Methylomonas sp. 11b: one gene and its partner. The protein of the gene in region 2 interacts with the protein of the main gene of each other region in a pairwise test. Links are inferred from orthologs where the notes say so. Each region holds a gene or a part of one and is shown on either strand. Other genes may lie near its edges.

The links.
Region 1: the proteins of aceE (region 2) and nth interact in binary tests that used the Escherichia coli proteins (3 or more experiments, as listed by UniProt). The link is inferred for Methylomonas sp. 11b from one-to-one orthologs.

What each region holds. Positions count from the first base shown.
Region 1 is NZ_KI911557.1:2,807,229-2,810,443, forward strand. The notes cover bases 1-2,939. They hold nth (endonuclease III), read left to right. Parts: upstream 1-1,121; coding sequence 1,122-1,757; downstream 1,758-2,939. Other genes in these bases: METH11B_RS0113545 (thymidylate synthase), read left to right, coding at 1-493; smbP (small metal-binding protein SmbP), read right to left, coding at 575-910; METH11B_RS0113560 (hypothetical protein), read left to right, coding at 1,865-2,437; METH11B_RS0113565 (DedA family protein), read left to right, coding at 2,467-2,939. Outside these bases: more of METH11B_RS0113565, read left to right, coding at 2,940-3,039; METH11B_RS0113570 (HvfB family MNIO-type RiPP peptide maturase), read left to right, coding at 3,043-3,215. UniProt on the Escherichia coli protein: DNA repair enzyme that has both DNA N-glycosylase activity and AP-lyase activity. The DNA N-glycosylase activity releases various damaged pyrimidines from DNA by cleaving the N-glycosidic bond, leaving an AP (apurinic/apyrimidinic) site.
Region 2 is NZ_KI911557.1:2,938,452-2,942,242, forward strand. What follows is about bases 268-3,506. They hold aceE (pyruvate dehydrogenase (acetyl-transferring), homodimeric type), read left to right. Parts: upstream 268-633; coding sequence 634-3,306; downstream 3,307-3,506. Other genes in these bases: METH11B_RS29500 (VPLPA-CTERM sorting domain-containing protein), read right to left, coding at 268-349; METH11B_RS0114115 (2-oxo acid dehydrogenase subunit E2), read left to right, coding at 3,320-3,506. Outside these bases: more of METH11B_RS29500, read right to left, coding at 1-267; more of METH11B_RS0114115, read left to right, coding at 3,507-3,791. UniProt on the Escherichia coli protein: Component of the pyruvate dehydrogenase (PDH) complex, that catalyzes the overall conversion of pyruvate to acetyl-CoA and CO(2).

The DNA of each region.
Region 1 (3,215 bases), 130 kb from region 2 along the record:
TTTGCTGGACGGTTTAAAAAACAAACCGGATTCGCGCCGGCATATCGTCAGCGGTTGGAATGTGGCATTTTTGCCGGATGAAACCGTAGGCCCGCGCGAGAATGCTGCTGCCGGGCGCATGGCCCTACCGCCCTGCCATGTGTTGTATCAATTTTATGTGGCGAACGGGAAGTTGTCCTGCATGATGACCCAGCGCAGTGCCGATTGCTTTTTGGGTGTGCCTTACAATCAGGCTAGTGTGGCGTTGTTGACACATATGCTGGCGCAACAATGCGACTTGGACGTGGGTGAGTTGATCATGTCGTTCGGCGACGTGCATATCTATCGCAACCATTTCGAGCAAGTTGCATTACAACTCAGCCGGCAACCGTTGGCGCCGCCGCAACTGCAATTCAAGCGCCGGCCGGAATCGCTATTTTCCTATGAATTTGCCGACTTCGAGTTGCTGGGTTATCAAGCGCATCGGCATATCGCCGGTGCTGTTTCAGTTTAGGGAAGTAGGTAGAGACGCTGAATCATGCGTCTCTACCTAATTTTTAATCACTAATGGATCTAGCGGTTTGTTACTGAGAATTTACTTGTTGCCGGCCTTGATATGGCCGACGGCTTCTTCCGCCGCTTTCGTAGCTACGTCGGCATGGCCCATTTTGCCGTGCTCGATCGCGCTTTCCAACGATTTTACCCCGGCATCGAGATGCGTTTTATATTCGCCCTTGGCGACTTCGGCGCCTTTTTTGGCATGGGTTAAGGCGGCTTCGGCATGTTCCACCAAAATCGGGCTATGGCCGGCTTTACCGTGAGTGACCGCCTGATTTGCGTGCTCCAGTGCCGCGGCAGCGTGTTCTTCGGCGAATACGCCGGTGCTAGCGAACAGTAATGCACTAATAGAAATAGCTGTAAATATTTTCATAATTCCCCCGAATTGAATTGTTGTGATTTTTCGCACCCGTTCTGAGTGCTAGCTAGTGACTTGATGCGCGGGAGATTGGTTCCAAAATAAATGTGGCAATTTAAATTACTCGTTTTCTTATCGCTTTAGCGGGCGAATAAGGACGCTACCAATGTTTACCTTGCAAGCCGGGATAATCCTGGAAAGCTTGGCTTTGAATCCATTTTTGAGCATGAATAACGAAAAACGCCTGTTGATATTCCAGCGCTTGGCAGAAGCCACGCCCAATCCGACCACCGAACTAAATTTCACTACCCCGTTCGAATTATTGGTGGCGGTGGTGTTGTCGGCGCAAGCGACCGATAAGGGCGTCAACAAGGCGACTGCCAAGCTGTTTCCCGTTGCGAATACCCCGCAGGCGATCCTGGCCTTGGGTGAAGACGGTTTAAAGGAGCACATCAAAACTATCGGCTTATTCAACAGCAAGGCGGCAAATGTCATAAAACTTTGTCAGACTCTGCTGGAACAGCATGGCGGAGAAGTGCCGCGAGAACGGGAAGCCTTGGAGGCGCTGGCCGGAGTGGGCCGCAAAACCGCGAATGTGATTTTAAACACAGCATTTGGCGAACCGACCATTGCCGTGGACACGCATATTTTTCGGGTTGCCAACCGAATCGGTCTGGCGCCGGGCAAAAATGTACTGGAAGTCGAGCGGAAGCTGGATAAAACCGTGCCCAAGCAATACAAGAAAGACGCACATCATTTATTGATTTTGCACGGTCGCTATATTTGCGTGGCCAGGAAGCCGCGTTGCGGTGCTTGCTGCATCGCCGATGTCTGCGAATTTAAGGCAAAGAATTTAGACTGAATATGCAATAATCAGAGTAGAGCCATAAAGATTACGCGTCAGTCGTAAGCCCCGGCAGTTATATGCTGGAGCAATATAATTAAAAAATCACACGAGAGGATAAACGCATGAAAAAATTTAATAAATCTCCGCTGGCCGCCGCGATGGGCGGTGCGCTTTTGTCCGGTATGGCTGTCAACGTGCAAGCCGATGCCAACCCATTCGCTGTTTCCGAGCTGTCCAGCGGCTATATGCAAGTTGCCGACAATCATTCCAACGGCAAAATTAGCCAAGGCGCCTGCGGTTCCAACGCGATTGACGGCAACGGCGTTAAAAAAGGCGACGCTAAAAAAGCCGAAGTCAAGAAAACCGAAGGCTCATGCGGTGAAGGCATGTGCGGCGGCATGATGAGCGGCGGCAAAATGAAGAAAGGCATGGAGAGCGCTTGCGGGGCAATGATGAAGGGTAAAGAAGGTGCTTGTGGCATGGGCATGATGACTGGCGGCGGCATGATGAGTATGGGCAGCATGGGCGGTATGGATCACGGTGCCGACAAATCTAAAAAAGCCGAAGAAGGCAGTTGCGGCGCTATGATGGGTGGCGACAAAAAAGCCGGCGAACATAGCTGCGGTGCCATGATGAAAGGCGAAGAAGGCAGTTGCGGAAGCAAAATGGATGCCGACAAAGCGGCCAGCCATTAATTTCGACTCATCGCCAATAGACCGACACTATGGATTTTAATGATTTACAGCAGCTGGTTATCGATTACGGCTATCTAGCCTTGTTTATCGGTACGTATCTGGAAGGCGAAACCATTCTGGTCATCGCCGGCTTTTTGGCGCATGGCGGCTATTTGCAGCTGGAATGGGTGATGCTGACGGCGTTTTTAGGTACCTTTGCCGGCGACCAGACTTTTTTCTATCTGGGCCGTTGGAAAGGTATCGCTTTTCTGGAGAAACGTCCGCTTTGGCACAGCAAAACCGACAAGGTTTTCGATTTGCTGCACAAGCATCAGATACCGGTGATATTGGGGTTTCGCTTTCTCTACGGCGTGCGTAACGTCACGCCGTTTGTGATCGGTGCCAGCAAGATTCATCCCTTGAAGTTTTTCTTGCTGAACTTCCTCGGCGCCGGCATTTGGGCGATAGCTGTCGGGTATCTGGGCTACACCTTCGGCGAATTTGCCGAGTCCATCATGGGCCAGGTCAAAAAATACGAAATGTATATCCTCGGCGTACTGGTTGCCATTGGCGTGGCCTTATTTTGGCGGTCTACGCACAAACCAGAAGCGCCGGAAGAGTAAGCCATGGATAGCGTTCGCAATCTCGTTCACGGTGCCGGCTTGGGTTTAAGGCGGTCATTTTTGGGTGAGATTGTCGAGCAACCGCCCGGTAACGTCGATTTTTACGAAGTGGCGCCGGAAAACTGGATGACCATAGGCGGCAAGTTCGGCAAGCAGTTTCGGGCCATGACCGAACG
Region 2 (3,791 bases):
CGTTTGTAACCGTGCTGTAATTGTTGGCGTCGACAAAGACAGAACTAGAGTTAACTGGTGGAGCAATAGGGGCGAATTTCAGATTGCTGATAACGCTTTCGAATGTAACGGCGATGTTCTCAGGATTGGCAGTAGATGCGTTGATGGAATAATCTCCACGCGCATGGATAGTGAAGCTGCCGGTCACTAAATCCGCCAAAGGCGCATTATCAATCGTGAAGGTAAAGAGCTGTCCATCCTGGGTTTGTTGGAACTCAGTCGAGGTAAAACTGACCAGCCCAGCGCTAGCTTCTATGCTTGCCGTAGAAAGAAACAAGGCAACCAAGGGTTTAACTAGTTGATTACGCATAGGGATTTCCTTAAAAATGAGTACTGGCACAAATTTTACGTCATGTCGGCTTGCAAAGCCACCTGTACTTAAGGGCTGAAACGGATTAAATCCAATTCAATTCTAACCATGCAACAGCCATTTGCCGGTTTGGAAAAACTAAACCGCTGCGGTTTTTGTCCACATCCAGGTTTTACTTGGATTCTAGCCAGATTTGCTGGCAGCGGATTGCTAAAAAAGTATGCTCAAACCAGTCATTTCGGGTATCCTTTTTAAGCTAATCCAACGTTTTCCAAGGTTCCGTAATGACCAACAATACCGATATTGCCGCCAAACACGATATTGATCCTGCTGAAACCCTAGAATGGATGGAGGCACTGCAAGCGGTGATAGAAAAAGAAGGTGGCGACCGCGCCACCTTTTTGATTGAAACTCTGCTCAGTACCGCCAGACAAGCCGGCATGGACATTCCGTTCTCGGCCAACACCCCTTACATCAACACCATCCCCATAGATCGACAACCCAAATTCCCAGGCAATACCGACATCGAGCGCACCATCCGCTCTTACGTGCGCTGGAACGCAATGATGATGGTTTTGCGCGCGAATAAATACACCAATGTCGGCGGCCATATCGCCAGTTTCGCTTCCGCGGTTACCTTGTACGACGTAGGGCAAAATCATTTCTGGAACGCGCCCTCGGACAAACACGGCGGCGACCTGATTTTCTCGCAAGGCCATTCCGCACCAGGCACTTACGCTCACGCCTTCTTGCTCGGCCGTTTGAGCGAAGAACAAATGGACAGCTTTAGGCAGGAAGTCGGCGGCAACGGCTTATCGTCTTATCCGCATCCTTGGTTGATGCCGGACTTCTGGCAATTCCCCACCGTATCGATGGGCCTCGGCCCGATCATGGCCATTTACCAAGCCCGCTTCATGCGTTACATGCAAAATCGCGGCTTTGCCAATACCGACGGTCGTAAAGTATGGGCCTTCTTGGGCGACGGGGAAACCGACGAACCAGAAACCTTGGGCGCGATTGGTATGGCCGGTCGCGAAAAACTGGATAACCTGATTTTCGTCGTCAATTGCAACTTGCAACGCCTGGATGGTCCGGTGCGCGGTAACGGCAAGATCATTCAGGAACTGGAAGGCAACTTCCGCGGCGCGAACTGGAACGTGATCAAAGTTATCTGGGGTCGTCGTTGGGATGCTATCTTGTCCCGCGATAAAGATGGCCTTATCGTAAAACGCATGATGGAATGCGTCGATGGTGATTATCAAACCTTCAAATCCAAGGACGGCGCTTACGTCCGGGAAAAATTCTTCAACACCCCGGAATTGCAAGAATTGGTGAAAGACTACACTGACCGCGACATCTGGGAATTGAATCGCGGCGGCCACGACCCAATCAAAGTTTTCGCCGCATTCAATGCTGCTGTCAACCATACCGGCCAACCCACTGTAGTTCTGGCTAAAACCATCAAGGGTTACGGCATGGGCGATTCGGGACAAGCGCAAAACACCAGCCATCAACAGAAGAAGATGAGCATGGAATCGATCAAATATATCCGCGACCGCTATCAATTGCCGGTCAGCGACGAAGAGTTGATCAATCTGCCTTACCTGCGTTTTGCGGAAGACTCTGCGGAACTGAATTACCTGCGTCAACGGCGCGTTGATCTGGGCGGTTACTTGCCGGCTCGCCGCGCAAAAGCTTATCCCTTGGAAATCCCCGCCTTATCTGCTTTTAAAGGTCTGTTAGAGGGCACCGGCGAAGGGCACGAAATTTCCACCACGATGGCCTTTGTGCGCATACTGAACATTCTGGTCAAGGACAAACAAATCGGTAAACGTGTGGTGCCTATCGTTCCCGACGAATCACGCACCTTTGGTATGGAAGGCATGTTCCGTCAGCTGGGTATCTGGTCGCAGGTTGGCCAGCTCTATACGCCGCAAGACGCCGAGCAGCTGATGTTTTACAAGGAAGACAAGCACGGTCAGGTGTTGCAAGAGGGTATCAACGAAGCGGGCGGTCTGTGCGACTGGATCGCGGCAGGTACCGCGTATTCGACTCACGGCGTACCGATGATTCCGTTCTTCATCTATTACTCGATGTTCGGTTTCCAACGCGTCGGCGATTTGATCTGGGCTGCGGCCGATCAACGCACGCGCGGCTTCCTGCTAGGCGGCACCGCCGGCAGAACCACCCTCAATGGCGAAGGCTTGCAACATGAAGACGGCCACAGCCACTTGATGTCGGCTACCGTACCCAACTGCTACTCCTACGACCCCACCTTCGCTTGCGAGTTGGCGGTGATCATTCAGGACGGTTTGCGCCGGATGTATGTCGAACAGGAGGACATTTTTTACTACATCACCTTGATGAACGAAAACTACGACCAGCCGGCCATGCCGGAAGGTGCGGAAGCCGACATATTGAAAGGGATGTATTTGTTCAAAAAAGGCCCGAACAGCAAAAAACCGCGCGTGCAGTTATTGGGTTCCGGCACCATTTTTATCGAAGTGATCGAAGCCGCCAAATTGCTGCACGATGATTGGGGTGTGGACGCCGATATCTGGAGCTGCCCTAGCTTTACCGAGCTGGCTCGCGATGGCCAAACCTGCGAGCGCTGGAACCGCTTACATCCGACTGAAAAGCCGCGTACCACGCATGTCGCGCATTGCCTGGACAACAGCAAAGGTCCAATTATTGCCGCTACCGATTACATGCGGGCGTTTGCCGAACAAATCCGGCCTTGGGTAAAAGCGTCTTACACGGTACTGGGAACCGACGGTTTTGGCCGCTCCGACACTCGCGCCAAACTGCGGAGCTTCTTTGAAGTGGATCGGTACCACGTTACCGTCGCCGCATTGCACAGCCTGGCGCAAGCCGGCGAGTTCGATGCTGCCAAGGTCGAAGTGGCAATCGCGAAATACAACATCAACCCTGACGCAACCGCTCCTTGGTTGATTTAACGGAAAGCGACATATGAGTTCTGTAATTGAAATAAAGGTCCCTGACGTCGGTAACGTCCCTGAAATCGACATCGTCGAAGTATTGATCAAACCTGGCGATGTGGTCGCTGTCGAACAAACTTTGGCGGTGATGGAAACCGATAAAGCAACGATGGATTTACCGTCCAGCGCGGCCGGCACCATTAAAACCGTACACATTAAACCGGGTGATAAAGTCTCAGAGGGTACGCTGATCGCCACCCTTGAAGCCGGTGAAGCAGTCGCTGCGGCTCCTGCCGAACCGGCGCCGCCAGCCACGCCAGCCCCAGTCGAACCAACCCCTGCTCCGGTTGCGGAAGCACCAAAAGCAGAACCGACCAAGCCTGCGCCAGCACCTGCTACTCCAGTCGCAACAAGTAACGAAGGTTTTAAAGCGCACGCCACGCCTAGCGTCAGACTCTTTGCCCGTGAATTGGGTGTCGATCTAAGCAAGATCCAGACCGGCA